3 regions of the Fundicoccus sp. Sow4_D5 genome follow, and region 3 is predicted to be linked to each of the others. Evidence: riboswitches for the same ligand, from Rfam matches in the RefSeq annotation. Region 3 holds a riboswitch; each other region holds the start of a gene.
What was found. A riboswitch is a leader RNA that binds a small molecule or an ion and turns the genes downstream of it on or off. The one in region 3 is predicted to bind cobalamin.
Positions count from the first base shown of each region.

Region 1: another riboswitch for cobalamin. It lies ahead of ACTQ45_RS09980 (glutaredoxin family protein); the one in region 3 lies ahead of ACTQ45_RS04785 (DUF4430 domain-containing protein).
Region 2: another riboswitch for cobalamin. It lies ahead of ACTQ45_RS11255 (methionine ABC transporter ATP-binding protein); the one in region 3 lies ahead of ACTQ45_RS04785 (DUF4430 domain-containing protein).

Region 1 is NZ_JBQKLF010000008.1:107,316-117,673, reverse strand. Features, by position in the region: gene rsgA (ribosome small subunit-dependent GTPase A) at 380-1,354, shown strand; gene ACTQ45_RS10005 (MurR/RpiR family transcriptional regulator) at 1,487-2,401, opposite strand; gene ACTQ45_RS10000 (HAD family hydrolase) at 2,577-3,416, shown strand; gene ACTQ45_RS09995 (glycoside hydrolase family 1 protein) at 3,447-4,871, shown strand; gene ACTQ45_RS09990 (6-phospho-beta-glucosidase) at 4,926-6,356, shown strand; gene ACTQ45_RS09985 (putative quinol monooxygenase) at 6,488-6,829, shown strand; adenosylcobalamin (AdoCbl) riboswitch at 7,212-7,354, shown strand; gene ACTQ45_RS09980 (glutaredoxin family protein) at 7,513-7,737, shown strand; gene ACTQ45_RS09975 (ribonucleotide-diphosphate reductase subunit beta) at 7,749-8,957, shown strand; gene ACTQ45_RS09970 (sugar-transfer associated ATP-grasp domain-containing protein) at 8,975-9,694, shown strand; gene ACTQ45_RS09965 (hypothetical protein) at 9,873-10,013, shown strand; gene ACTQ45_RS09960 (hypothetical protein) at 10,070-10,358, opposite strand, start outside.
Region 2 is NZ_JBQKLF010000010.1:107,658-118,015, forward strand. Features, by position in the region: gene citG (triphosphoribosyl-dephospho-CoA synthase CitG) at 1-246, shown strand, start outside; gene ACTQ45_RS11230 (M20 metallopeptidase family protein) at 329-1,519, opposite strand; gene ACTQ45_RS11235 (MetQ/NlpA family ABC transporter substrate-binding protein) at 1,622-2,518, opposite strand; gene ACTQ45_RS11240 (methionine ABC transporter permease) at 2,575-3,276, opposite strand; gene ACTQ45_RS11245 (NIL domain-containing protein) at 3,278-3,793, opposite strand; one part of gene ACTQ45_RS11250 (IS3 family transposase) at 3,889-4,537, shown strand; one part of gene ACTQ45_RS11250 (IS3 family transposase) at 4,537-5,459, shown strand; partial or broken gene ACTQ45_RS11255 (methionine ABC transporter ATP-binding protein) at 5,475-5,993, opposite strand; cobalamin riboswitch at 6,122-6,316, opposite strand; gene ACTQ45_RS11260 (hypothetical protein) at 6,476-6,763, opposite strand; gene ACTQ45_RS11265 (phosphoribulokinase) at 6,899-7,363, opposite strand; tRNA gene ACTQ45_RS11270 (tRNA-Thr) at 7,541-7,613, opposite strand; gene ACTQ45_RS11275 (DUF2254 domain-containing protein) at 7,712-9,031, opposite strand; gene ACTQ45_RS11280 (DUF4385 domain-containing protein) at 9,103-9,549, opposite strand; gene ACTQ45_RS11285 (GmrSD restriction endonuclease domain-containing protein) at 9,991-10,358, opposite strand, start outside.
Region 3 is NZ_JBQKLF010000002.1:85,145-95,502, forward strand. Features, by position in the region: gene ACTQ45_RS04755 (PHP domain-containing protein) at 1-249, shown strand, start outside; gene ACTQ45_RS04760 (ABC transporter ATP-binding protein) at 700-2,481, shown strand; gene ACTQ45_RS04765 (ABC transporter ATP-binding protein) at 2,500-4,371, shown strand; gene ACTQ45_RS04770 (ABC transporter substrate-binding protein) at 4,665-5,591, shown strand; gene ACTQ45_RS04775 (ABC transporter ATP-binding protein) at 5,584-6,300, shown strand; gene ACTQ45_RS04780 (ABC transporter permease) at 6,297-7,034, shown strand; adenosylcobalamin (AdoCbl) riboswitch at 7,115-7,266, shown strand; gene ACTQ45_RS04785 (DUF4430 domain-containing protein) at 7,426-7,872, shown strand; gene ACTQ45_RS04790 (ECF transporter S component) at 7,848-8,411, shown strand; gene ACTQ45_RS04795 (cache domain-containing sensor histidine kinase) at 8,668-10,358, shown strand, end outside.

The DNA of each region.
Region 1 (10,358 bases), on a different contig from region 3:
GTATCCTGTGTTTATTAAATTCCTGATTAACAGAGTGAATCGTTTCTGGCAGTGTTCGTTTTAAACTTGGATTATTTGTCCACTCGTGTTGTGTGACTCGAAAAGAGAGACTAATTATGCACGCTTATAATTAGCTTAATTTTATAACTTTTGTTACTATGTATTTAGCGATAGGACGTTAGAATCTATCTATCTAGAAAGAGGGTGAGATAATGAAAAAAATAATATACAAAGTCTATTTCATTAATCTCATACTTCACTGTGTGTAAAATTAAATTCATTATGATTAATGCTCATTTTTGAAATTTTCTTTGTAGTCGTGACTAACAGACTGTTGGAAATTTTGAACATGAGCTTTTTATATGAATTGAGGGAAAAGATGGATTTTGGAATTAATGCATATTGTATAAGACATGGGTTTGTTATAGCAGATATCGTAAGAATCACTGAAAAAAATCGAAATGTTTATCAAGTAGTGAATCACAAAGGAGACCACCTCCAGGCTATTACTACTAACGATAAAGATTATTATGTCGGAGATTTTGTGAGTGTCACCACCGTTGATAATCAGCTATTTATTACGCACTGTTTAACTAGAGAAAATGTAATATCCAAGGCGCGTAACACAACGAGTAAAGATTTTTTGTTTCATGTAGAGGAACAAATTCTAGCGACTAATGTAGATCAATTATTTATTTTAATTGCCGCTGATCAACGATTTACATTAAGCAAGCTAGAACGCTATCTCATGGTATTTTCAGGGATGGTAAAGGATATTAAGATACTTATTTCTAAAAATGATTATCAATTAAAAACAGAAAAGATATTAGAAGATGTATCACGGGTGTATCCTCATTTAAGAATCTGTTCTTATTCTATTTTAAATGAGGAAAGTTTGCTTCATTTAAACACATTATTTGAACCAGGCGAAACGGCACTATTGGTTGGATCATCAGGTGTGGGAAAATCCACCTTAACCAATTATTTATTAAATAAAGTGTCAATTATTACTAACGACGTTCGAATGGATGGAAAAGGAAAACATACGACCACTGCGACTAAAATGTATCATGCCACAAGTAGTGAATCATATTTAATAGATAGTCCAGGATTTAAAGGGATTCAAACATCAAGAGAAATTGACTCTGAAATACTCTTTGAGGATATTAGTCGATTAGCAGTAGAGTGTAAATTTAATGATTGTAAGCATCAAAGTGAACCAGGATGTGCTGTGAAGTCAGCTATAAAAAATCAAAGATTAGATTCTGAGATGTATGCAAGGTTTCTCTATCAGAAAAAGAAAAGAGAAGGCTACGAAAGATATATCCGAGATAAGAATAGAAAAAAAGGGTGAATGATCACAATAAGCTTTAGTGGCTAACGGTTTTGAGACGACTATATAGTGTTCATTCCACCAAAAGAAAAAGAACACGTTATCTTTAAAGATGGCGTGTTCTTTTGATACTTTATAAGGGATTAGCGAAAGTTACTCCAAATTTTCATTCGCTGCTTGTCCCGAAGGGCTGATTGCTTCTTCAATCATCGTGTTGGTCGTTGTACGGCTGTCATAAGCTTGGCCAATTTGAATCAAATGATCTAGGTTTTTCTGGTAATTGGCAGCGAAGACCACCGAATACAATAGGTCCAATAAATAGATAATTGAAGTATTGGACGTGAAGTTACCGATTTTAGAGTAGAGACGTTCACGTGTCGTGATGCTGAGATTGCAGTCACTCATCCGGGCAATTTGGTTGTCACCCATATTCGTGAGCGATAGTATTCTGGCACCTTTTTGCTTCAGGAACTTCCCGCAATGCACATAAGTCGCGTTTTCTCCAGTATAAGAAATAATCAAGCCACACGTATCTGGGCTGGCATTGTAGGCTTCATAGACACTGATATCGAATTCACTCGAAAGGGTGACCGGCATACCAATCCGTCGCATTTTAGTCACAAAGTCCGTCGCGATTTTAGCATTCGTCAGTGAAGCAAAGATAATAATTTGCTTAGCGTCGAGTAGAAGCTTCTGAGCTTTAACAAGGGACTCTCTTTCAACTAAGCTCACGGTATCTGAAATCGTATTCTGTTCGAGTTGGGCTAATTTGTGCATGATGGTAATGACATCGTCTGTGTGATCGAAAGGAATATTGGCGTCAATGACATTGAAGTGGCTGTTGAGGTATTGCCATTCCTTTTGGTATTCCGTGCGAAGACTCGTCCAGCCATCAAAGCCAAGTTTCTTGGCTAAGCGAATCACAGAGTTGGGGTTCGTGTGTGTAAAGCTTGCTAAATTTTGCGTCGTCAATTGGTCTAATTCATGTGGGTGTCGGATGAGATAATCTGCAATTTGATTTTCTGCGTCTGAAAAAGTCATGGCTCTTAAGTGCTCAATTATTAACATAAGCCCTCCTGTACACATAAAGTGTATTGATTTGTGTTCATTATACACAAAAACACTGTGTATTCCTAGAATCGCTGTGTCAAAGTGAATAATTACGGCAGTTTGATTGAAATTGGCATCGCATTTCAGTTAACTTAGAGTTAAGGGAAAGTCTATTTGAAAGGGGCATGTTTACATGAATGAAAATTGGTATATATTTATCGATGTGGATGGAACGTTAGTTGATTATAATAACCATCTGCCGGCATCTGCTGTGCAAGCAATTAAAGAGGCTCGTGCTAACGGGCATAAGGTGTATGCGGTGACCGGACGGTCTAAAGCAGAAATGTACGAAGAAATTTTAGGCATCGGCTTAGATGGCTATGTTGGAGGTAACGGAAACTATATTGAGGCAAATAATGAAGCGTTAATGCATTTAGCAATTCCAGTCGAGGATGTCAAAAAGATTGTCGACTGGCTTCATGAAAGAGGCTTGGAATATTATGTAGAAGCCAATTCAGGACTGTATGCTTCGACTAATTTTAAAAAACGTGGCAAAGAAACCATGCGTGCTTATGTTGAAGGTAAAGGTGTGGAAACGGATGAAACATTCTCAGTGGATGACGCCTTCCCCTATATGATTTACGGTACAGAGCCTGTACGTGAGGATGTCAATAAAATATCGTTTATCTTAAATACTTATCAAGACTACTTAGATGCGACGGAATACTTTGCTGATTTTCAAGTGAATTCTTGGGGTGGTAAAGGTGAGCATGCCTTGTTCGGTGATGTGGCGCGTGGCGGGATAAATAAACGGACAGCTTTAGAATTTTTAGAAAGCCATCATAAGTTAAATCCTAAACATACAATGGCGGTAGGGGATGCCAAAGTGGACATTCCAATGTTGGAGTATGCTGAAGTTGGAGTTGCGGTAGCTAGTGGTGGCGAAGAAATAAAAGCCATGGCTGACTACGTGACGGATGCAGTTTCAGATGATGGTTTATATAATGCGTTTAAACACTTTGGTTTAATTTAGTTACTTAGAATTGAAGGGAGCAAATATATTATGACAACACCAAAATTTCCAGAAAATTTCTTATGGGGAGGGGCTACAGCCGCAAACCAATTAGAAGGCGCTTATAACGAGGGTGGGCGTGGACTGAGTGTGCAAGATGTGATGCCAAAAGGCTTAATGACAGCACCCACTCTAGAACCAACAGAAGAGAACTTAAAATTAAAAGGAATTGATTTCTACCATCGTTACAAAGAAGATATAGCTTTAATGGCACAAATGGGCTTCAAAGTCTTCCGCCTATCGATTTCTTGGTCAAGAATTTATCCAAACGGTGACGACGCCCAACCAAACGAAGAAGGACTACAATTCTATGATGATTTGTTTGATGAACTGCATAAGCATGGCATGGAGCCATTAGTGACCTTGTCGCATTATGAACCACCTCTGAATTTAGCTCGTAACTATCGTGGTTGGATTGACCGTAAAGTGATTGGCTTCTTTGAAACATATGCTCGGACAGTCTTTGAACGTTATCAAGATAAAGTAAAATATTGGTTAACATTTAATGAAGTTAATTCAATCATAAGCGCACCAGCTAACGGAGCTATTTTTCCAGAGGAAATGGAAGTTACTTTAGCTGATAAATGGCAAGCGGCTCATAACCAATTAGTTGCCTCTGCAGCAGCTACTAAAATTGCTAAAGAGATTAATCCTGAGATGCAAGTCGGTTGTATGGTCATTTCGATGCCAACTTACCCAATGACGCCAAAGCCTAAAGACCAACTAGCGGTTAGAGACTTTATGAATGAGAACTATGCCTTTACAGATATCCATGTTCGTGGCGAATACCCAGGTTATTTAAAACGTCATTTGCGCGAACAAGGCATTGAAATTAAATTTGGTGAAAATGATGCCGCAATCTTAAAAGAACATACGGTCGACTTCATTTCATTCTCTTATTACGTCTCATTAGTTCAAGCTCATGATCCTGAAACTTATCAGAGTGGTGAAGGCAATATTTTCCGAGGGTTAGAAAATCCATACTTAGACTCTTCAGAGTGGGGCTGGCAAATTGACCCAATTGGCCTACGCCTTGTTTTAAATGATTTCTGGGATCGATATCAATTGCCACTCTTCATTGTTGAGAATGGCTTAGGTGCCAAAGATGTACTGATTGAAGATGGCGCAGGTAGCTTTACCGTTGAAGACGATTACCGAATTGCTTACTTGAAAGCTCACTTACAACAAGTTGGCGAAGCAATTGAAGATGGCGTAGAATTGCTTGGTTATACTTCTTGGGGACCGATTGACTTTGTATCCATGTCAACCGCTCAAATGTCTAAACGTTACGGCTTTATCTATGTTGACCGCAATGATGATGGAGAAGGTAGCTTGAAGCGTTATAAGAAAAAATCTTTCAACTGGTATAAAGAAGTGATCGGCACGAATGGGGCAAGTTTATACGACGCTGAGTAAATGACTAATTAACCAATCAAGACAAACTCTCACTTATAATAGGAGGAATAATTAATGGGCTTTCCAAAAGATTTTCTATGGGGTGGCGCTACAGCTGCTAACCAGTACGAAGGTGGCTACAATGAAGGTGGACGCGGCTTGGCGAACGTCGATGTCATGCCACACGGCGAGGACCGTTTCCCAATTGGCTTAGGTAAAAAACTTCACTTAGCCTTTGATGAGGCACATCACTATCCAGCAAAAGTTGGTGTGGATTTCTACCACCGCTATAAGGAAGATATCGCTCTTTATGCTGAAATGGGCTTTAAAGTGTTCAGAATGAGTATTGCTTGGAGCCGAATTTTCCCTATGGGAGATGAAGCTGAGCCAAACGAAGAAGGACTAAAGTTTTACGAGAATGTTTTCAAAGAACTGAAGAAGCATAACATCGAGCCTTTAGTGACTATTACTCACTTTGATATGCCAATTCATTTAATTAAAGAATATGGTGGGTGGAAAAACCGTCAAGTTGTGGATTTTTATGCGAACTTAGTACGCGCTTTATTCACACGTTACAAAGGTCTAGTCCGTTACTGGATTACCTTTAATGAGATTAACATTATTCTTCATTTACCATTTATGGGTGCGGGTCTAACGTTCGAACCTGGCGAGAATGAAAAGCAAGCGAAATACTCAGCGATTCACCATGAACTGGTCGCAAGTGCACTCGCAACGAAGATTGCTCGCGAGATTGATCCAAACATTAGGGTAGGCAGTATGTTGGCGGCAGGGACATTCTATCCAGCTTCACCCAATCCTAAAGATGTTTTCCAAGCCCAGCAGGATAACCGCAATAACTATTTCTTCGTGGACGTGCAAGCACGAGGTGCCTACCCAGCTTATGCCCTTAAATCTTTTGAGCGCGAAGGTATTGTAATTCCGTTTGAAGAGGGCGACAAGGAACTATTGAAAGAAAACACGGTCGATTACATTACCTTCTCATATTACACGTCGAATATGTCAGTCCATCCGGATAATGTTGATGCACATGAAAAAGCCTCGGGTAATATTATTGTAGGTCAGAAGAATCAGTATTTGAAAGTCAGTGAGTGGGGTTGGCCAATTGATCCCTTGGGCTTGCGTACGACGATGAACGAAATCTATGACCGCTACCAAAAACCACTTTTCGTTGTTGAAAATGGTTTAGGTGCCATTGATAAACCGGACGAGAATGGCTATGTTGCAGATGATTACCGTATTAATTATCTACGCGATCACATCAGTGCTATGAGGGATGCTGTGACATTGGATGGTGTTGACTTAATGGGCTACACGAGTTGGGCACCGATTGATCTAGTGTCTGCTTCGACAGGCGAAATGTCGAAACGTTATGGCTTCGTTTATGTGGACCGCGATGATGCAGGTAATGGTAGCTTGAACCGTACGAAGAAAAAATCATTTGAATGGTACAAGCAAGTGATTGCCTCAAACGGCGAAACTATTTAATCAAATGCTAGAATGCGACTCACAATCTTACGGCAACGCGGGATAGTGAGTCGTATTTGTTCTAAAAAATTTTTTCAAAGAAGTTCTATCTCAGAACGGAGAATAATTATTCTACAGAAAGGAGTTTGAGTATGATAAGCATCAATATTTATTACACTGGAAAAGCAGATAAGGCCCAGCAATTTGCCCGTGAGATGAAAGAAAAAGGACTAGTTGATCGGATTCGTCAACAAACAGGCAACTTACGCTATGAGTACTTCACGCCACTTGGCCAACCAGAAACAATTCTTTTAATCGATGCATGGGCTAAGCAATCATCACTCGATGCGCATCACCAGTCCCCGATGATGGATGAAATCATTGCCTTGCGAGAGAAATATGACTTGACGATGACCGTCGAACGATTCGTTAGTGACACTAATGGAATTCCCGAATATGATGCGACCTTCATTCGCGAGTCGCAAGCGGACTAAACTGCAATTTCAAGAGAAGATTCCAGACAGGCATATCATGATTTATCTAGATGATAGAAATTATCTGTTGGAGTATGACAGTGAGATAAAGAGTGCGATTATAAGCGAAAGTTTAAGTAAGTAATATTTGGTCAGGTAAATTTCCATGTCCTTATCACTTATTTGTTGAAGCACACGATGCGAGTTTGTAAAGCATGATAAAATCAGTACAAAGGTAGGGCGTTCGTGATTAATACAGATCTTAAAATGATGATGCGGATAAAGTAACTGACAGAAATAAATTTAAAAATTAGAAAAACCCGAGATTACGATGATGTAATCTCGGGTTTTTCTCTTGCTTACTTGTCTAGATAATCAATTATTTCAGTGTTGGTCAAATAGACTTGCAGTAAATCTAGATTAAGGTGAAGCTGGTGTAAATCCAGCACAGTCCCTATGCTACTGTGAGCCATTATTTAATGGCAAGTCAGATCTCCATCTATGAACAATAATTGTTACATCTCAGGGTTTTGTAACATTTGTTTATATCTGTTTGCTTATTTTGGACATTTTGTGTCCTTTTTAAAGTTTGAAGATTATGACAAAGGCCTGGGAGCTTTCTGTACATAGTCTTTTTTTATTGGCTAAAATTGTGCAGGAACTTCTGGAGGAATATCCTGTAATAAATTTTAGAGGAGGCCAGCATGAAGAAAGTCGAGCTATACACCAAAGATGGTTGTGGTCAGTGCCAGCTACTTAAGCAGTGGTTAGGTATGAAAAAAGTTACTTATAGTGAAGTGAATGTCAGTCATAATGAACCAGCCCTTGAATTACTTCAATCACGTGGTATGACATCTTTACCACGCATAAGGATTGATGATGAATTCATTAAATATAGTGAGTTTATTGATATATTAGATTACTTATAAAGGAGCAGACAATGATCAAAACAGTCATAAAACGTACGGGTGATATCGTAGAGTTTGATAGAGAAAAAATTAAAATCGCGATCACTAAAGCTAATAATGAAACTAAAGAAATGACAGAAGAAAATATCGAAAGTGTGACACAGAATATTATTAACGGGATTGATCAAGAATCGCTCGATGTAGAAACGATCCAAGACTTAGTCGAAGAAAAGCTCATGTTGAACCTGTTTACTAAGACCGCCAAGGCTTATATACTTTATCGCCATGAGCGAATTGAAGAACGGAAGCCAGATATTTTTAAAGGCCGAAAGAATCTGAAACCCTTTGAGTATCCAGAATTAGCGTTATACAAAGAAGCGATTCAACACTCCTACTGGCTGCATACGGAATACAACTATACGAGTGATATTCATGATTATAAAATTAATGTCCAGCCACATGAGCGGACCGCGATAAAGAATTCTATGCTAGCCATTGCCCAAATTGAAGTAGATGTTAAAGAATTCTGGGGGGATTTGTATAAGCGTCTCCCTAAACCAGAACTTGCGAATGTTGGCTTTACCTTTGCAGAATCCGAAGTCCATCATAGTGACGCTTATGCCCATCTATTAGAACTATTAGGTCTTAATAGTGAATTCGAACGAATTGAAGAAATACCTGCACTTGACCATCGCGTTAACTATTTGAAGAAACATAATGATTATGCCAGAAATGGTAGCAACCGGGATTACACGATCGCAATTTTATTATTTTCGGCTTTCATTGAACATATTTCTTTATTCAGCCAATTTCTAATAATTATGGCATTCAATAAACACAAAAATCTGTTTAGTGGAATATCCAATGTGATTGAAGCGACTTCTAAGGAAGAACAGCTTCATGGGGAGTTTGGGATTGATCTCATTAACACGATTCGCAATGAGCAACCCCAGTGGTTTGATGAAGAGATGGCTCGAGATATTTATGAGTTATGTCGCGACGCATATATTTCAGAACACGAGGTTTTGAATTGGATCTTTGAAGATGGGGAATTGGATTTTATTCCGCGCTATACAGTAGAAGAATTTATTAAAAATCGACTGAATAATTCACTTGAATTCATTGGGCTCGAACGAATTTTCGAAGTGGATGAGGTGGAAGTTGCAAAAACAGATTGGTTTGATGATGAAGTGGTCGCAACTAAACATGTGGATTTCTTTGAGAAGAGATCGGTCAACTAATTTCTCGAAACGAAGAGTTGCAAGATTCAGAGGGCTTGTTGACTTATTTGACCACGCATCCCAACGTGAAACTGGTCATCAAGCCAATTGACGGTGCTGAAGGCCGGGGTGTTTCAGTTGTTTATTGGGCCGATGGACAAATTCATAGAAATAGCCAAACTATGACTCCTCCGATGTTTTTAGACTATCTCGATAATTTGGATGATTACTTTATCTCAGAATTTATTCAACAAGGAGAATTTGCTCAAGCATTATTTCCTGAGACGTTAAATACGATTCGAATGCTTACGATGATTGATCCGTTTACTCAGAAGGCATTTATTGCTGCTTCGGTCTTCCGAGTTGGAACCAGTCTATCGATGCCGACGGACAATTTCCGGAGAAGAGGCTTAAGTCTCTCTATTGCCTTTGACACGGGACAATTAGGTAAAGCCGCCGTGATTCCTCATCAAGGAGTTATTAACTGGTATGAAAAACATCCCGATACAGGGATGCAATTGACTGGACAGTCAGTGCCACATTGGCCAGAAATAAAAACTAAGATGCTGTCTGTTGCCAATCATGTTTACGAAATGAAGCAAATTAAATATGTAGGCTGGGATGTAGTCGTAACGAATTCTGGCATTTGCTTATTAGAAGGAAATAGTGAACCAGGAGTTAGTTTACATCAAGTGCATCAGCCAATCCTTGCGAATCCGAAAGCTAAGGCTTTTTACCACTATCATAAAGTGCTTTAAGACTCCATTACTAGGAAAGATGTTAGAAAAACGACAATTTCAAGCAATTTGGACAGAATACTTCTATTAGTATAATTAGAAGTAGATAAAAAAAGCATACTCCTTCGCTTTTTAATGGATGTGAGGTGTTGGTTGTGAAAAAAATAAAAACAAGAACAAAGATTCTGTAGTAATTCAGATGACGCTTGAGGAGCATTATGGCTTTGAATTTATTGCGGGACTTACCTCAAGTGGTCTTCCTTATGGAACTACGCTGGAAGAAGCAGCAGAATGGGCTGACATTGAACCCAATCCAGAGGCCGATGATTTCCCCTTTTAATTAAAAGACGCGACAATGTGGGAAAATACACCACGTCGTCGCATTTTTTGTTTAGTCTATAGCTGACCAAAGATACTTGTTTGAATGGCATCGAGTTGTTGATGACGCGCTGCGTCCTTCAACGTTTGATCTTCCAGCATTTGGTCTAAATCTTGTTTGCATTTTAATGGAATATTCAATCGACGATTCACCACATTGGCACTTGTCACAAACTTTGGATCAATCTTTTTTAAAAGTTCTTGTACTCTGATCTCAATCGCAAAATTTAAAAACTGAACCCGTTCTGCCACATTAGAGGTTTCAAACGAAAAACGATTGAAAATCTCATGACCTTTTACATCTACA
Region 2 (10,358 bases), on a different contig from region 3:
CACCGAGGCGGTTACGATGCTTGGCTGCAAGTAAAAGGCGAGACAAAAGAGCTTCATCAGGCCAACTTTGACACGGAAACTTTACATGCTGAGTTAGTCAATTACGATCAAGTGATGAGGGACCGTCATTTAAGTCCTGGTGGAACGGCTGATTTACTTTCACTTGGCTTTTACTTGGCCTACTTGGAAGGTTTTATCACGAATTTTGGGGATTCTACTTCTTGCTTGAAGCATGTCTCATTGTGAAAGAGTGATTTTCTGCTTCACCTAAGATTGAACTAAAAGAGGCCAGGACAATTTGTCCGGCCTCTTTCTCATATTTCATATCTTAAGAATTCAAGTAATCCAGTGCATAAGCTACATGGAAGTTGACCATGATCGGTAAGGCACGCTCATCGAGGTCAAATTGATTGTGATGCAAGCCGTAAGAGGTTTCCTGGGAACTGTTCACCCCTACGCGACCATATAGTCCTGGAGCTAGGGTCAATAAATCAGCGAAATCATCGGCTACCATGCTTGGCAATTTAGAGGTAATCACGTGTTGACTACCGCCAAGAAATTCTGCTGCAACTCTTGCACCGCGTTTTGCTTGGACTTCGTTGTTAATGACGGGCAAGGCTGCCGAATAATTCTCGAACGTCACCGTCGCACCGTGAATTTGGGCAGTCAAACAGGCAACTGCTTCTACTTTCGCAATCATGCGGTTTCGTGTGTCGTGAGTCATCGCTCGGATTGTGCCTTGAATATAGGCACGATCAGCCACAACATTGTAGCGTGTCCCCGCTTCAAAACGGCCGATACCAATTACAACAGGATCTAAAGGATCCACTTGGCGGGAAACAATATGTTGGATTTCAGTGACAATATTTGCTCCCACTACTAAAGCATCGACACCGCGGTGGGGTTGAGCCGCATGAGCATTTACCCCTGCAACTTCAATCGTAAAAATATCACAGGAAGCATTTTGCGGGCCCGCGATGGCTTCAATTTTCCCCAGAGGAACATTGGGATCGACGTGAAGTCCGACTACTTCGTCGACTCCATCGATTAAGCCACTGTCAACGAATTGGCGTGCCCCGGCACCAATTTCTTCTGCTTGTTGAAAGGCTAGTAGCACCGTACCTCCAAAGGTATGACGGTTATCCTTTAAATACTTGGCGGCGCCTAATAGTGCTGCCGTGTGAGCATCGTGGCCACAAGCATGATTAAGGCCGGCTTTCTTTGAAGAATAGTCTGTTTCTTTTAAATCCGGCACTTCGAGCGCATCGATATCTGCCCGTAAGAGTAGACTGCGTTGGCGTTGCGTTTCATTAGCATCAACTTGAGTGCCAATGATTTTGGCTAAAGTCCCTGTCTCACCTATTGTTTCAAACGAAATATCCAGTTTGTTAAGAATCGATTGAATCGTGGCAGCTGTTTCATATTCTTTAAGACTCGGTTCAGGATTTTGATGGAAATGGCGTCGCCACTCGCTTAGTTGGGGAGTCAAAGCTAAAATGTCAGGTAAAAGGTGCTTCATTCGATACCCTTCTTTCTCTTATCACGTCGTCCATTCAATAAGAAAAGCAAAGTCGGTCAACACATAAGTTGACCGACCGCTTTGCTTTTGAGTTACAGTTAATTATTCAGCATCTTCTTCTGATTCTGCATCCTCAGCGTTAGCATCAGACTCTTCTGCGTCATCACCAAAAACAGGTGCGCCTTCCCAGATTGGCTTGTCTCCACCGTTTGATAAGTCATAAATAGCTTGAGCGACTTCCTCTGTTTGGTAAAGTTCTACAATCCGGATCAAGGTTTCGTTGTCTTTTGTTTCTTCAGTTGCAGCAATGACATTTTTGTACAATTCATTTAATTGGTCTGGATAATCTGCATCAACGAAAATAGCTTCTTTCAATGAAAGACCAGCATCAGTTGCGAAGTTGGTGTTGATGATAGCAGTAGCCACATCTGGTAAGACAACTGCTAATTGAGCCGCATCTAATTCTTCAAATTGTAAGTTTAATGGGTTATCAGTAATGTCTTCAGTAGTCGCTAGAGCGCCCACTGCATCATCCACTTCAATCACACCGGCGATTTCTAACGCTAGAATCGCACGACCGCCATTAGTTGGGTCATTGGGAATCGCGACTACATCGCCATCTTGCAACTCGTCCAATGAGCTGATTTTTTCAGAGTAAGTACCCATCGGCGATACAAAGGTGAACCCTAAAGGTGCCAATGTACCATCATTAGAAGCATTCCAGTCTTCTAAAAAGGCTACGTGTTGGAACGCGTTCAAGTCTAATGAGCCATTTTGTAAGGCAACGTTGGGTTGGTTATAGTCGGTGAACAGTTCTAATTCAACCGTGATATCTTCTTTAGCGGCTGCATCGACCACAATTTGCCAAATTTCTTCAGCTGGTCCAGATACGATTCCGACGGTTACGGTTTCTTGTGCTAAAGCGCTCGTTGCACCGAAGCCTGCTAATAATCCTGCTGCTAATGTCGTTACGCCTAATTTTTTAATCCAGTTTTTCATTATAATTTCCCCTTTTTAGTTGTTTTAGTGTTATTAATCAATAGCATTGCTGATGGTCAGTGTTCAACTTTACGAATCAACCAGTTAAAAATCAGTTGACTAACGAAAACAATAATTAAAATTAAAACCGTGGAAACAAGTATGACGTCCATTCGACTACGTTGGTATCCTCTGGCAATTGCCATCGTTCCCAAGCCGCCCCCGCCAACTGCACCAGCCATGGCCGTTAAACCAATTACGTTGATTACCGTTGAGGCGCTCACCCGTAAAAGTGCTGGCAAACCTTCGCGTAAATAAACGCGGTAAATGATATCAAATGGGCTTGAACCCATCGCTTGAGCTGCTTCGACCACACCGGGATCCACTTCCAAGAGGGCAATCTCCACTTGGCGGGCGAAGAAAGGAATCGTTCCGATGACAATCGGGACCGTAGCAGCTGTTGCTCCAATGGTCGTGCCGACTATGAGCCGAGTCACGTTAACTAATAAGGCTAAGAGAATGATGAATGGAATCGAACGAAAGACGTTGATTAAAGCATCCAATATTTTAAAAACCGCCTGATTGGGTAAAATACCATTAGGTCCCGTAACTGTAATAATCACCCCTAAGATCAAGCCGAGTGTACCCCCAGCCACAATAGTCAAACCGAGCATATACAATGTTTCCCAGGTCGCTTCGATAAAACCATCACGTAGCGGCCAAGCGTGTGGCAGCCATTCTTCCATGAAACTATTAAAACTTAAAATGAGTTGTGTCATGTTATCCCTCCTTTGTCACGTATTCTTCAAGCAGTTCGCTGACTGAATCGACCGTTACGCTATTTTCACGTAAGTAAGCGACACTCCGCTTGATATTATTGCTGTCACCGGAGAAAGCTACTAGTAAATTTCCAACCGGTGTATTTTGTAAAATTTCAACATGACCATAAATAATGTTGACCGTCACATCGAAGTCTTTCACCAAGGTAGCGATTAAGGGTTGGGTTGTGCTAACCCCAACATAACTCAAGCGAGCGAGAATCCCATCGCGATTTAATTGCTGCGTTTCTGGATGTTGTAAAACGGTAGCCAATTCTTGGTCAAAATGGGTTGCAGTATCAATAAACTCTTTTGTTAGTTGTTCTTTTGGCTGGGTGAAAATATCAATAATGGTACCTTGCTCCAGAATACGACCATCTTCCATGACCGCCACTTTATGGCATAAGTCTTTTACTACTGACATTTCATGCGTAATAATGACAATCGTTAGACCTAGTTTTTCGTTTAATTCTCTCAATAAATCGAGAATCGAACTGATTGTTTTTGCTATGCTCTCTATAAAGTAGACAGAGAAATAAAAAAACTCTACTACTTTTATAGGGGGCTATTTCTATGTCAGGAAGAACAACTAAACATACATTGGAGGAGCGTGTTAGTGCAGTTCGACGTGTTACTGAAGAATATCATAGTTACAGTCAAGTCGCACGAGACTACTTAGTCGATCCCTTAACGATAGAAGCTTGGGTTAGAAAATATCAACTGGATGGCTTAGAAGGGTTGAAAGTATCTAAATCACATAAGAATTATTCGAACGAACTTAAATATGCTGCTGTTCAAGCTTATTTATTCGGTCACCTTAGTTCACAGGCATGCTGTGAAAAATATGGCATCTCTGATGGTTCAGTGTTAAGAACGTGGATTAAACAGTATACTAATGGTGAGGATTTAAAATCTATTAGTAAAGGGAGATCGACGATGACTAAAGCGCGTAAAACAACACACCAGGAACGATTGGAAATTGCACAACACTGTCTGGCAGAAGATAAAAATTATCAGAAGATGGCTGATTTGTACAACGTTTCTTATTCGCAAGTTTATCAATGGGTTCGCAAATATCAAGCGCATGGCCCCGATGCATTAATTGATCGACGTGGCCGTACGTTAGAGTCGAAATCCAAGCTGAGTGAACAAGAGATTCTTCAACTGAGAATCAAAGAGTTGGAGCGTCGTAATACCTATTTAGAAGCAGAGAATGGTCTAATAAAAAAGTTGAAAGAAATCGAAAGGAGGCGGTAACCGCCACAGCAGTAAGAAACGATTCTAAGTTTAAAGCGATTCAGATGCATCACGAAGAAACAGGCTGTACCATTACCCTATTATGCAATTTATTAGAGGTGTCACGTTCCGGCTACTATAAGTGGCTAAATCGTGAAGAAACCGTACTAGATCAAGAAAATGCCTGGCTAATGGCTGAAATCGAATGGGTCTTCCAATTATATGAGGGGATTTTTGGCTATCGTCGTGTACAGATACATATTAATCGTTATCACTCAAGAAATTATAGTTTGAAAAGGATTCGCCGCTTAATGCAATTAATGGGCTTGAAGTCCCATATTCGCCGCGCAAAGGGGTATAGTGCTCAAGCGAGTTATCGTAATATAGAACCCAACCGACTGAATCGTGAATTTAGCGCAGATAGACCCAATGAAAAATGGGTCACAGATATTACTCATCTCTTCTTTGGTATGAGTCAGAAAGCGTATCTAAGTGTAATAAAGGACCTTTATGATGGCTCAATTATTGCCTATCAAGTGAGCTTAAAAAATGATACCGTTTTAGTGATGGATACCTTAAATCAAGCAATTCAGGTTGCACCTGAAACAGGCATTTTAATTCATAGCGATCGCGGTAGTCAATATACTTCTGGTGAATATCGTCAATTTACGACACAACAAGGATATATTAGGAGTATGTCGCGTACAGGTGAAGTGTTAGATAATGCGCCTATTGAAAGCTTCTTTAGCCATTTTAAATGTGAATGTTACCATTTAAAAAAGTTTCTGACTTATGAAAAATTAGTAGAAGCTATCGATAGTTACATCAGGTTTTATAACGAAACACGATTCCAATCTAAATTAAACAACCTGACACCATTGGAGTTTCGGAATCAGGTTGCAGCTTAAATTTTATTTTATTACAGGGTCCAAGGCGCTTGTTGCTTCATCACACAACAGGACATCTGGATCATTGGCGAGGGCACGCGCTATCGCAACCCGTTGCTTTTGACCTCCTGATAATTGGCTAGGGAAATTATCGGTTTTTTCTTTCAAACCAACTAAGCTGAGCAATTCAGCTACTTTCGCAGCCACTTCTTTCTTATTCAATCCGCTGCCTTTTAATGGGAAAGCGACATTTTCAAAAATCGTGCGTGATTCCATTAAGTTAAAATGTTGAAAAATCATCCCAATTTTCTTACGAGCTTCCCTTAAATCTTTAGGTGCTAACTCCATTAAATTCTGTCCATTGACATTGACTGTTCCTTTAGTTGGTCTTTGTAACAAGTTAATCGTCCGCACTAACGTACTTTTCCCCGCACCACTATAACCAACAATTCCAAAGATCTCGCCTTGTTCGACTGCCATCGAAACATCTTTCACCGCTGTGACGACACGATCATCGTCATGAAAAATCACATCTATATCACGTAATTCAATCACATATGTACCTCCTCTAAATACTGCATTTACTTACAAATAAAAACCGCTCATCTATGGATGAACGGCAAAAAAACGATAGAGAGTCTGTATTAGAATTCCATCGTTTCTTCTTTTCCATCCCCGAAAAATAGAAACTAAATTATTTGGCAGGTCTCCTGGCTCATGCTTCGTCCTACTACAGCCCTTCCCGTATTCCTAACCTACAGCTAGGTGATACAGTGGTTTACTGATTCGTCCACACTAACAGTTGCGGGGGCAGCTCCAGCTTTCAACTGGATTCCCTTTTAAGGCATTGCGATGCCGCCAAATAATTAGGCACTATATATTGTATTGTAACACTATATTTTAAACCCATTAACACTACATGTAGTATTGCAACATATTCATTAAGCTAATCATAGGTTATTTAGATTTCTATAAAGTAAGGTTAATAGCACAATTAGACAGATTGTCTTACATAGAAAGAGAGCTGGAATAAACTTTCAGCCTCGCTTTTTTTCACGTTGGGTGATTTTATATGGTTCACCTTTGCTATCATAGGTAATCCATTCGCCCACCGGGTCTCCTTTTTCAAAGTAGCCTGAACGCTTAATGGTGCCATCAATGCGGTACCATTCCCAATAGCCTTCTGGTTGGTCGTCAACTATTTTGCCTTTTGACCAGATGGTCTCGCCACTTGCATGGTACTTGATTGTGTAGCCATCCACTACTTCTATTTTCTTTTGCTTGATGCTTTTTGGATTGATTTTCTCACTTTTATTGCTCATCATGCTTATCCTCCCAACTTTATTTGACTGCAAAAATTCATTCTGATTCTATTCCTTTAACTCAAAGTATAGTGTCAGACACCGTAACGTTTTATCGCGCGTTGGAATTGCCTTTTCACAACCATATGACCTTGACCACTAGACCTCAAATTTTTCTAACACAAAATTGTTGTTAGACGTGTTTATCACGACATCAAAGTGTTCGCTGTAAGGGTGCATAAACCGTTCATACTGAATTCGCCGCTGTGGGTGGAACTCTTTTAAATCAGTCAGTTTGACGCCCCGCTCTATGACATCACGATTTTCCCTTCTTCTGAGCTCTGTTTCGCTATCACAGTATAGATAAATCGATAGATCAAATAAGCCTAACTCTAAAAATGTAATGCTCATGCCCTCGATGAAACTAATTGGATAGCTTGATGAAATTAAAGAGCTAGCCATATACTCCGTTTCGATGGTATAAAAATCTAGTCCATTTCGAATCATTTGAATGTCTCGTTTTAAAGCTGGCAAATGGTGGGCTTGCGGGTGACAAGCTGTCATTTTGGCAGCATATGTTTGATGATTCAGTTTCTCTAAGATTTTCTGTACTATTGCTTCCAATTTTTCACTTTCTTTTTTTGACTAGGATTTACTTTACGGTTGTTCCATTATAATGCGACATCTTCTTCTCCTGCAAGTTTACTGATGGATGTGTGACGATTTGGTTTTGGGAAATACTAGACAGAAAAAGGTACATCTCAGGTTTTAAACCTCGATGTACCTTCTAAATTAATGTGATGCCGGCTATAGGGATCGAACCTACGGCCTCCGCGTTACGAGTGCGATGCTCTACCAACTGAGCTAAACCGGCATTCTTTGTGTTTTGAACTACAAAGAATATAATAAACCTTTCAGCCAAAATGTAAAGGTCTTAGTGAAAAATAACACAGCTAGTTTTCAGTTTCAAGCTCATTCCTCTAACTCAGGATGGTTAATCCCTAGAATACGTTGTTGGCGTTCCTCGATATTTTGAATATCTAGTCTTTCCGTAAAATTGGGACTCGTTAGATTAAACAGATAATTACTGTAATCCTTAATATAGTTTAGCTTCTTCGGATGTGCAGAATAAGCAACTGTCAACAAAGAGTCAAACAGTGCCACCACTCCAGAAATATCTTGCTTCATATAGTGAATTAATTGCCAATAACTTTCATATAAGTCTTTTGGAAAATTATTGAAATCATAAATCACGTTACCTCCCGAAGAAAATGTCTCATCAGTGTCTTCGCCCATTACCACAAACCTTCCTGGTATACTGGCAAATTTTGAATCCAACAAAGCCTTGTAGTTTAAGATATAAATGGCGGTATTAGGATCATTTATGCCTGGCGAAACCGCCCTCAGAGCTACTTCAATCAATTTAGCTCGAGCAAAATTTGGATCGTACATAGAAGAAGGTTTTTCTTCATAAGTTAGGGTGCGGTTTATTGCCGCTTGGAGCTGTGATTCATCTTCAACTTTTCGGTTAGTGTATAAGTCGACGACCGGCTGATTTGTGGAAATAAACTCTCCTATTCTTAAATGTAGTACCATGGTGCCTTTGAATTCCTTGCTCAGTTCAACTAGTCGATTAAAATTAATATATTCAACATAACCACTCTCGTTAGCATTTACTGTGAAGATGTGTAGCGTGTCTATTTGAGGAAGATGATCAAACAAAGGCATTTCTTGAAAGTAATCAATCGTTTCATCCGCAACTGACTCGGCCTCCTTGTACAATTTCGTCACAAGATGGTCCAATTGTACGGATATCGCCACATTATAAACAAACTTTATAAAGTAAAAAACGCAGGCAAGGGCATACAATAAGGCAATGGAGGCCGAAATAACTAAATATTCATCCTCTGAATTGCGCATAAAAAACAAAGAGGAAAGACAGTAAATAAAACCACCAAGAAAAATCCCCAAAGTTTGCATAGATGTTTTCTGCAAGAGAAAATTCTCGACCGTCCGGGGGCTGAAATTAGAAGAATAGAACGAAATGACCGATAACATCGTCGCAAACGTGAAGGTCGCCACTGAAAAAAGGGAGCCCGCTAGCAGGCTCAAGATTGATTTGGCCAAATTGACGCTCGTTAGAAAAACAGTCGGGAAATAGTCCAACACATTAATCGACCTTGTGTCGAGCAGGATAACACCAATCGCTAAAATGAAAGAAAAGAGCACGCTCCCTCCTAAAATAAGCCAAATACTTTTATCTTCAAAAAATAAGCGAAATGCCTTGACCATGATCTATTACCCCTCCCTTGATAGAATTATTTTCTCTATTATACCATTCGCTTCATAGGAATGACTTCTTTTTAGCCATACTTTTTCTGATGTTCCTTCTTCAACTTTAAATACGCCTCATCTTCCCTGACAATTTTCCACTTCTCTTCAAAGATAGCGGCTGACTTTGCTTTTTCTTCGTCTAGTATTCTTTCTTTTATGTCGCCATTTTCATCATATTTTCGGCCACCTTTATAATTGGCGTAACGTCTAGATCTAGTGTAGCCCATTTGAAGAAACTTCCGAGCCATATCCATGCCGACAAAATCACCGGCTGTCTGGTAAGCCAAAAACAGCTGGTAGATTTTGTCAGAAGATACTTTAGCGATTTCCGGAGTCTTAAAACGCCAGTGTGGTAGTATCTCGCTCTTATAAGGTTCTACCAGAAGCACCCCTTGTTCTCCTCGTCCCACTCGATACAATTCAGGCTGGTCCCGGAAGTTTATCTGAGCGAAATCCAGTTCATAATCAAATGCCATGTTATTCCCCCTCATGTCGATCCATTTCACTTTTTCTGTTTAGTTTTGTTACTAAACATGACGTTAATTTTGTGTTCCAGGCAACTATCTTGTCTGCTCCTAACCGGAAGACAAAAAAGCTAGATTCGTAAAGGTCTCGCTAACATTTGTCTGTAAATTGTTTTCAATTTTATCATCATTTATGGTACGAATGTCCGTATCATCGATAGGTAATAAAATCTATTAGCTATTTGGTACGATTCAAAAAAACCTCAAGTAGCCACCGTAGATTTACTTGAATGGGCTTGAGATTCTTATAAAATGGATACTATGTTAATTATCATTTTTTTATTTACTTTTGTTAGTTTTATTGCTTTTTTTATACAAGCCTTTTGGTGTTTTGTGATTAATACTTTGAACTCATGTTTTACTTGATATCATTTCTATAATTATTACCAAAAATTATAACTCATTATAGTATAAACGTACTACTTCTGACATTAATTGTCTTCTATCATTTAGAAAGTCGTTATATGAAGCAATATCCATCCCTATAAGATTTAAAGGGATCGCATTCTCTTTAAAATTCTGTTCCAATTTTTGTATCGATTGTATTTCACCTAATTCTAGTTGTCCGCTTTTAATTTGTTCCATAATCCGACCGAGATATTCCTTAGGTGCGTGATTACTAATTCGAATATTAATTGGCTGTTCCGCATATACATAGTTTGAAAGTTGATTGTATTGGTTCTGCTTAAAACCATTCTTAACTAAGTAATTTTTAGGGAAAATATGGTGAAGATCCCCTCTTTCCTCTAATAACTGCTGAA
Region 3 (10,358 bases):
CAAGACCAAGCCCTTGAATTGAATACTCGGAGCATGTACCGCTACGACAATGCGCATCTGTATGACTATGCAATTGGTTTATACAAACAATTAGGCGGCAACTTATTTACTGTCAGTTCCGATGCCCATCGAGCCAGCGACTATCAATTGCGTTTTAGTGATGCCTTTAACATGTTGCGCAAACACAATGTCAAACAATTAGTCACCTTTCAAAATAGCGAAGCCAACTTTGTGGCGCTACCCAACTAAGCAAGCAATGCATTCACTGCTTGTCAACCCAACCCCTTTAGAATTCAAGGCGGTTGGGTTTTTGTTTTTGTCTCAGTCAACCAACTTACCAGCCCACTAGGATTCGCTTAATTTTTCTCTAAAACTAAACTAATTTTTTTATGTTTACCTAGTCAAGGGGCCCACCGCTAGCTCTTAAAATAAGTAAGTATTATTTAGTGTTTCCACGAGGAAATTGAAAATATTTTTTAATATTAAAGCTTTGAGAGAGCCTGTATAGACCAATATTCGCCATAAAAAAATACTTTTGATTTTTAGATGATAATGCGTGACTTTTGGAGTAGAGAGCTTTAAACTATGTCATTGATGGTATAAGTATATTGCCAGAAAATGGCAAGTTTATATTGTAAGCGTTTTTGTAAATCAGTCATACGTTGTTTGTTGCTCAAGGTGTAGAAATAGAGGTGTAGAATGAATAATTTTAGTTGGGCTTGGACTTATGTCAAAACGGACTGGGGAAAAATGTTAGTCGCTTGCCTACTGTTGCTGGTCAATTCAGGTTTGTTTTTAGTCAATCCTTATTTAATTGGTTTAATTGTGGATCAGGTGATTTATAGTAATCAAGGGCAATTATTAATTCCTATTATTTTAACGATGGTTGGGTCGACGCTTATTCGTACAGTTGTGCGTTATAGCTATCAAATGATGTTTGAACAAATCTCTCAGAATAGTCTCTATCGCTTGCGTCAGGATTTGTATCATAAGGTCAATGAATTAGATTTTGAATACTTTAACCATACGCGTGTCGGGGACATAATGGCGCGGATGACAGGGGATACAGATGCGATCCGTCACTTTATTGGTTGGGTATCCTACAATATTGTTGAAAGTTTAGTCTGGTTTGTTTGTGCAATTGTGGCAATGGGCTTGATTAATGTGCCATTGACACTTTCGCTTGTAGCTGTGACACCACTGATTTTCATCTTTGCTCGTCGTTTAGTGAAAAAAAGTAGTATCAAATTTTTCGACATTCGCGAGAGTTTTTCACGTTTGAATTCGATGGTGGAAGAAAATATTGGTGGTAACCGCATGGTGAAGGCTTTCGCTCAAGAAGAGTTTGAAATTGAAAAGTTTGATAAGCATAATGATGACTTTAAGCAAAAGAACTTGGCTTCTGCTGATGTGACTCGAACTTATATGCCATGGCTAGAAGGCTTTGCTGGTAGCTTGAATGTGATTACCTTAGTTTTAGGTGGCTATTTAGTCATTCAAGGCTCGATTTCGATGGGTGAATTGGTCGCCTTCAATAGTTATTTGTGGATGTTAAACAATCCGATGCGGATGAGTGGCTGGCTGTTAAATGACGTTCAGCGTTTCCAAGCTGCGTGTATCAAAATCCGTGAGTTGTTAACAACTCAATCACGAATACCAGTCATGAATCATGATAAATTGCCGCCTGTTAAAGGGCAAGTGGAGTTTGATAGCGTGTCCTTTAAGTTTGCCGATGATCCAAACTTTGCCGTCTTGAATAATGTCAGTTTTAAAGCAGAAGTCGGCCAAACGGTCGGTATTATTGGGGAAACGGGTTCAGGTAAATCGACACTCGTTAACTTGATCGGTCGTTTCTATGATGCAACCGAAGGTGAAGTAAAAATTGATGGGCATAATATTAAGGAATACCCAGTGCGTTTTTTACGTAACCATATTTCGATGGTTATGCAAGATGTCTTTTTATTCTCAAATACGATTTCAGATAATATTGCCTTTGGCGATCCTTATACGACTGCTAACAATGTCAAACGCATGGCTGCTGTCGCGGATGCGGATGCTTTTATCTCACGGATGCCAGATGGTTATAGCACAATTGTCGGCGAGCGTGGGGTTGGCTTGTCTGGTGGTCAAAAACAAAGAATCAGTTTAGCGCGAGCCTTGACCAAAGTACCAAGTATTTTAATACTTGATGATACAACCTCAGCGGTCGATATGGAAACGGAAGCGAAAATTCAACAAGGTTTAAATGAAGTCACCGATCTCACGACAACGTTTATTATTGCCCACCGAATTTCGTCAGTCCGTGATGCGGATTTAATTTTAATGTTGGATAAAGGCTCAATTGTTGAGCGTGGGACTCATAGTCAGTTAATTGCCCAAAGAGGGCGCTACTATCGTCTTTACCAGAAACAATTGGGAATGGAAATTGCGGATGATGACCAAGAGGCTGTTTCAGAACTAACTGAAACGCCAAGCTTGTAAGTAAGCGGGGTGACTAAAATGTTTAAATTTAAGCAAAAGAAACGTATCACAGATACAGAAAACTTTGATAAATCAGCAGAAGAAGTAGAAAAAGAAAAAGTCTATAAGCGTCAACGCTTGGAAGACGACGAAGAATTAGAACAAGAATTTAAATTTTCAGATTTAAAACGAGTGGCCAAATATCTAACGCCATATCGTACAGCAGTCTTGAAAGTGTTAGCAACGATTATGTTGGCTAATATCGCCGCCTTGGTGGGACCTTTGTTAACCAGAAGTGCCATTGATGAGGTGATTCCAGCAGGCGACACCTTACGCTTATTCCTATATGGTGGCTTGTTCATCCTGACCCTAATCGTGATTGGCTTGTGCATGCGTTATCGTATTTATGCGATTACCGAAATTGGTCAAGATACATTGAAGGACATGCGTTCTGATTTATTTACGCACCTGCAATCTTTACCTTTTTCCTATTTTGATAGTCGACCGCATGGCAAGATTTTGATTCGTGTCGTCAACTACATCAACACCTTGAGTGATCTCTTGAGTAATGGAGTCATCAACCTGGTGTCCGATTTATTTAGTTTGATTTTCACACTCAGCATTATGCTATTGATTGATGTTCGTTTGACCCTTTACAGTCTCGCTTTGTTACCGATTCTTTTTGGCCTAGTGCTGTGGCTGAAAAATTCACAACGCCGTGCTTATCAGCAATTAAGTAACAAGCAATCGACCTTGAATGCCTTTATTCACGAAAGTATTGCTGGGATCCGAATTACACAATCCTTTGCTCGTGAAGACGTCAATAACGAGATTTTCACATCAATCAGTGAAGAAAATCGGACTCATTGGATGCAGGCTGTTAAAATTCAATTTTTAATGTGGCCAATTGTTGAGAATATTTCCATCTTAACGGTTGCGATGATTTACTTTGTGGGTATTCGCCAAATTGGTGTTGAGGTGTCCACAGGGACCTTGATTGCCTTTGTGGCCTATGTCAATAATTTCTGGAATCCGATTATTAATATCGGGAACTTCTACAATAATTTGATCACGGCCTCTGCTTACTTAGAGCGAATTTTTGAAACGCTAGATGAGCAGCCACAGATTGTGGATGCCCCCGATGCCCAGCCATTGCCGGCCATAAAAGGGCATATCGAATTTAAAGACGTGATTTTCCGTTATGAACCAGGTAAAAATATTCTGGATGGTGTCAGCTTCAAGATGGAACCAGGTAAATCCGTCGCCCTAGTTGGACCAACCGGTTCTGGTAAAACGACGATTATCAGCTTATTGAGCCGTTTTTATGATGCGAACGAGGGAAGCATCCAAATCGATGGGCATGATTTGCGAGATATCACGATGCGTTCCTTGCGTAAGCAAATGGGTGTCATGCTTCAAGATACTTTTATTTTCTCAGGCACCATTATCGACAACATTCGTTACGGTAACCTAGATGCGACTGAAGAAGAAGTCATCGAAGCTGCCAAGACTGTGAGGGCGCATGATTTTATTATGAACCTTAAGGATGGTTATTATACCGCCGTTGAAGAGCGTGGGAGCACCCTGTCAGCAGGGCAACGCCAGCTGATTGCTTTTGCACGAACGATTATTGCCGATCCGCGTATCCTAATTTTGGATGAAGCGACCAGCAGTATCGACACGGAAACGGAAGAATTGTTACAAGAAGGCTTACAAGAATTATTGAAAGGCCGAACATCCTTTATTATTGCCCACCGCCTGTCAACCATTCGCAACAGTGACCAAATTTTCTACATCGAACAAGGTCGCATTGTCGAAAGCGGCAGTCACCAAGAATTATTGCAATTACGTGGCCTCTACTATCAATTGTATCAATCACAATACAACCAACTCCTAGAGCAAAATAGTTAAATCAATCATACTGCGAGCCTCTCTTACTTGAAGCAATCAAGGGTTAGGGGCTCTTTTTGTTACCTTAGAACAGTCGGCAAATGGGGTGAAAGCCAAGATTGTGTATGTTTTATCAGCCGGCTCTCTGGAGAAGCAGTGAACAGACCAAAGAATGCTGTAAGGTGTAAAGGACTATTTTGCCTGTGTTTGGGGTATTTTTCTTTAAAGACTATCTCGAAATTTAATTAAATATATTCCAATGATTAGGCGTATATGTTAAACTAATCACATTAGAAAATTGGAGGAATGATGGGATGTCAAAATTATTAAAGTTACTGGTGTGTGGTACGTGTTTACTCGGGGCTTTCTTGCCCAGCAATTTAGTTGTAGCTGCGCAAGCAGAGGATGAAGCGGCTGTCGATTTGTTAGTCGGTGTCATGCCAGCCACGGATGCGGCGCCGATTTTCTGGGCGGATGAGTACGGTTTGTTTGAAGAAGCCGGGATCAATGTCCAAGTGGAATTATTTACCAATGCGACCCATCAACAAACGTCAGCCCAAGCCCAACAAATTGATGTCTATATGGCGAGTTTGGTCGAATTTTTAATTGCGATCGAAAACAATCCCGAAGCGGGTGCGATTACGACCAGTACGGACGGGGTCTTTCCTGTGGTCGTGTCACCCAAGTATGATGGCGGAAAAGACGTCAGCATTGGCTTGATGGAAATCAGTGTCACGAATTATGTGGCCGATTTATTTTTAAGCGATTATGCGTTGGATAAACAGTTTATTGCAGAAGTTCCGTTAAGAATTCAGATGTTATTGGCCGGGGAATTGGACATGGCGGTTCTGCCAGAGCCGATGGCGTCAAATGCGCAAGCCCAAGGCTTGGAGAAATTGTTAGTGAGTGAATCGGACGATTTTTCTCCGAATGTGATGATTTTCAATCAAGCGACCTTAAGTGAAGAAGCCGACAAAGTGGCTGCCTTCCATCAAGCCTATAATGCGGCTGTTTTAGCGATGGAAGGACAGGAAGAAGCGGTCAAGGCTTTGTTGCTTGAACGCATTGGTTTAGATGAAAGCATCCAAGACTTATTGGTGCTACCAACTTATCATCTAACTCGCTTGCCGAGTGAAGAAACTGTTGAAGCAGCTCGCGTTTGGTTAGAACAGTTGTTGGATCAAGACATTACGGTGCCCTATGATGAGTTAGTTGTTGAGGACTATGTAAGCCATGATTAAAGCTGATTCCCTAAGACTAGTCAGTGGTTCGACCGTGATTTTAGACGACGTCACGGTCGAGATCAAGCGGCATCAGACGACCGTGATTATCGGACCCTCTGGCTGTGGGAAGTCAAGTTTATTGCGTGTACTTGCGGGTTGGCAACCATTGACTTCGGGCAGCCTTGAGCCGAATTTAACAAGCAGTGAGGTAGGGTTGCTCTTTCAAAATTATCAATTATTTCCATGGCATACGGTTGAGAAAAATCTACGATTAGCCTTGCAGGCCTTAAAGTTAACACGCAAAGAACAAAGCGAGCGTGTCAAAGAACTGGCGCAGACTTTGGAGCTTCAGTCACTTCTGCAAAAGTATCCTCACCAAATTAGTGGCGGACAGCAACAAAGAGTGGCCTTAGGGCAATTACTAGCCAAGGAGGCAAGCTATTTATTTTTGGACGAACCGACCTCTGCCTTAGACGCTTTTACGAAAGAAAAAATTCAAGACTTACTGGTCAGTTTGCAAAAGAAACACCATCTAACGATTGTTTGGGTCACGCATAGTATCGAGGAAGCGGCTTTTCTTGGACAGAATGTGTGGGTGATGGAAGAAGCCAGCGTCATAAAAAGTTTGCAGAATCCCTTAGCTGCCAGTGAGAATTACCGGCAACAGGCCCATTATTTTGAGCAACAATTGTTACTACGACAACTTTTGGGAGGCGATCAGCGATGAAACAAATGCAGTCTAAAGTTTATGCTAGTTGTATGGTCCTGCTTGTCTGGTATGGCGCTTACCGTGTGTTGGAGGCATTTATCGTACCGAATCCTTGGCTTGTATTTGAGTATTTGTGGCACGAGTCGCTTGACGGGAGCTTGTGGCTACATATTCAAGCTAGCTTATGGCGGATTTTATGGTCAGTAGCGGGCTCCTTATTCTTGGGTGCCTCATTAGGTTTACTGGCAGGCAGTTTCTCACTTGTTGATCGTTTGTTAACGCCAATCGTCTATTTGTTTTATCCTGTCCCACGGGTGGCCTTCTTGCCAGTCTTTTTACTGTTATTAGGCTTAGGTGAGCTGTCAAAAGTCGCCTTAATGATTGCAGTAGCAGCGTTTTATATTTACATTCCTTTGCGTGATACAGTCAAATATTTGCCAAAAAGTTACTTGCAACAAGCCCGGCAATTTGGCTTTAATGCTTGGCAGACTTTGAGGTATATTATTTTACCATGTGTGGCACCAGAATTATTGACGGCCTTAAAATTAACATTAGGGACAAGCATGGCAACGTTATTTTTCGTAGAAAATTATGTCACCCAGTGGGGTTTGGGCTATTTTATTATGACGAGTTGGTTCAAATCGGATTATATTGCCTTGTATGCGGGCATCGTTTTACTTAGCTTACTAGGCAATATCCTGTTCGCTTTATTGGGCCTCGTTCAAACACTCAGCATCAAGTGGCAAGCTTGAAGTAGCTGTTAAATTTTCCTTACTTCTTTCTGTCAAGACTTGAAATAAACTTGCGTTTGGCCTAAGATAAATTGAGATAGAATTACCGTTCAAAGACAGCTGAAAGATGGAAGTTTGGTTCAATTCCAACACGGTCCCGCCACTGTAATCATGTGACAACATGTAGTCAGATCTTTCTTTCAGTTCGCTAATTTTTGCGATGACTATTCCGAGGCAGAATAGAATCGTGCAGCAGTCTATGTAGGGGTACATAGGCTGTTTTTTTGCATACAAGGTATGGCTGTTTTTTCTAGACCGGATGAAAAACATCTCAGGTAGCTCTGCTTGTGTCGCTGTTTTAGCAAATAATTGGCTTCTATCAAAGCTTAAGTTTACTAAGGAGGAATTATTTATGAAAAAATGGTTATTACTTTTATCAGCATCTTTTGTCTTGGCAGCTTGTGGTCAAGAGGTTGCAGAACCCCAGGTTGACACGTCAGCTGACACATCGACAAGTGTCGTTGAAAGCGAGGTCAGCTCAGAGCTTGCGAGTTCAGAAACAGATGCTGACTTAGTTGAGGTCACAGTGTCCGTAACGGAAGATGGCGAATTAATTACAGACGGTGAACAAGTAGTCGAAGTCGAAGAAGGTGCACTGTTATTAGATGTGATGAAAGAACATTATGCTATCACAGAAGACGGCGGCTTTATCTCAGCCATTAATGGCGTAGAACAAGATGAAGATGCAGGCAAATGGTGGATGTTTGATGTCAACGGTGCAATGGGCGAAACCGGTGCGGCAGAAACTGAATTACAAGCAGGTGACTTAATTGAATGGAAACTAGAGGCCTTCGAATAAAACCAAGAAAATACTTTAGCGTTCAAAGAATTGCTGTCTTAGCTGCCCTAACCGCCATGAGTCATGTTGGGCGCTTGCTCTTCCAATTTATCCCTAATGTTCAGCCAATGACGACGATTCTCTTACTGATTGCGCTAGTGATGGGGACTGTTGACGGGCTGGTTGTCGCTTTATTGTCCTTGTTACTATCCAATATGTTTCTAGGGATGGGTCCTTGGACAATGTCACAATTTATTGCGTTTACAGTCGTTATATTAGTGACGGGTTGTTTGCGACCAGTCTACCGTTCAAGCCGCCTAAAGCCACTACTGAAACGTGGCCTGTTTATTGCTTTTGCTTTTCTGACAGGTTTGCTGTACGGCTTTGTTATTTCGATAATCGATACTAGATTATTCGGCATTGCTAATTTCTGGGTCTATTATTTACAAGGCCTATCCTTTGATCTATTACATGCTGCTGGAAATGCTGCCTTCTTCTTAATCTTGGAACCAATTCTGGTACCCTTAATTAAAAAGCACAGTGGCTTGTCGTTCAATTAAAGACAACAGGACCAATCAGACCAACTCATAATGACTGGCCGAAAGGTCGTGTAGGAAAAATCCATCATCAAAAGCACTCATTGACGCATAGGCTTTCAATGGGTGCTTTTTGTTTTCTCAAAGGTATAACGAATGAGTCAATCTTTACAAAAGAAAAAAAATCAGGCACAATGTTGTTAACGGATACATTAAAGTATATACTTTAACGGATGGCTCATTCATGGTAAAAAGCAGCACAATCAGGGGTTGAAGCATAGTGAAAATTAAACAATTTTTTCAAATGAATACAATTAAGAAGCGACTCTACTTGATTTATGTAGGGCTGCTTTTTATTCCCATTATTCTGGTAGGCTATTATATCAGTGTTGAAATCCGCTCGAATCAGATCGATACGAAAATTGAAGAAATCGAACAGAATACCATTCGGACAACGAATGATTTAATCAGAACCTTTGAATTGATCATCCGCGTCTCTGACTGGATTTACCAAGATGAGCGACTTGCTCAAATTGTCGGGACCCAGTTTCAGAATATCTATGACGTTGTGCAAACCTATGAAACTTATAGTCAGTTTTCTGACTATATAAAATATTATCCCGAAATAGATTATTTACGTTTTTATACGGATAATCCTACCCTCTTGAGTAGTGTCGGCTTCCATCCAGTCACCCCGGCTATTACTTCAACAGCTTGGTATCAAGATACGATCGAAAAACGTGGACAAATCGTCTGGCGCATGATTGAAGATCCCATCACTAGGGAAAAAAATTTAAATCTGACGCGCTCAGTCTTTCGAAACAATCAGTTTATTGGTGTGGTAACCATTGCAGTGTCGACCGATGAAATCAATCAAATGCTAGCCAACTCAGGTAACAGTACTTTTTTAACATTGGATAATAATTTAATTTTTAACTACACGAGTCCCGAGTCGCCAGAAGAAGTCTCTGATTATTACCGCTTATTGGCTTTAGAAGGTGACCGAATTGACTTGAATCACGCGAATAGTGAGGAAGAAAGTATCCAAGGGACTGGTAATCAACTCACCTTTACGGTACAACCCGTTCCTTTGAATAAATCCTTGATTTCTCACTTTGAAATCGTTGGGACGGTGCCGACCATCAGCATAACCCGAGAGGCGAACCGCGTTTTAGTGACCGGTTATTTAATTATTGGTTTTGTCTTCTTGATATCCCTATTGATTTTAACGCGCTTTATTCAGCACTTTAATCGCCGCGTTTTACTCCTAAAAGAAAGTATGACCAAAGTGTCTCACGGTGATTTTGATATACCAAACAATTTGACTGGTAATGATGAAATTACGGATATTTACCAAGAACTACGAACAACGATGGGAAGTCTTCAGACCTTATTAGAAGAAGGTTACCAGTATGAAATTGATCAGAAAAATTGGCAACTTGTCAAAAAAGATGCCGAATTTAAATTGCTAGCCAGCCAGATTAATCCACATTTTTTATACAACACCTTAGAAATGATCCGCATGAAGGCGCTAAAAAATAAAGACCCAGAAGTTGCTGAAACGGTCAAAATATTAAGTAAACTGATGCGAAAAGCGCTTGAACGCGACCGTGAAGAAATGACATTGAACGAAGACTTGGCCTTTATCGAAATGTATTTACAAATTCAAAAATTACGACTAGGTGAGCGTCTGACCTATCGTATTCACATACAGACGACAAAAGAGTATATGATTCTTCCCTTATTAATCCAACCGATTATCGAAAATGCTTTTATTCATGGCGTTGAAAAAGTCAGTGGCCCTGTGAGAGTCTCACTTGAAGTGCTTGTATTAGACCGAGATATAGCGATCGTTATCCGAGATAATGGTCGGGGCATTTCAGCAGAGAAATTGGCCGACTTACATGCCTTGTTGAAAAATGAGAAGGAAGCCAAGCGGATTGGCATTAGTAACGTTCAGCAGAGAATCCA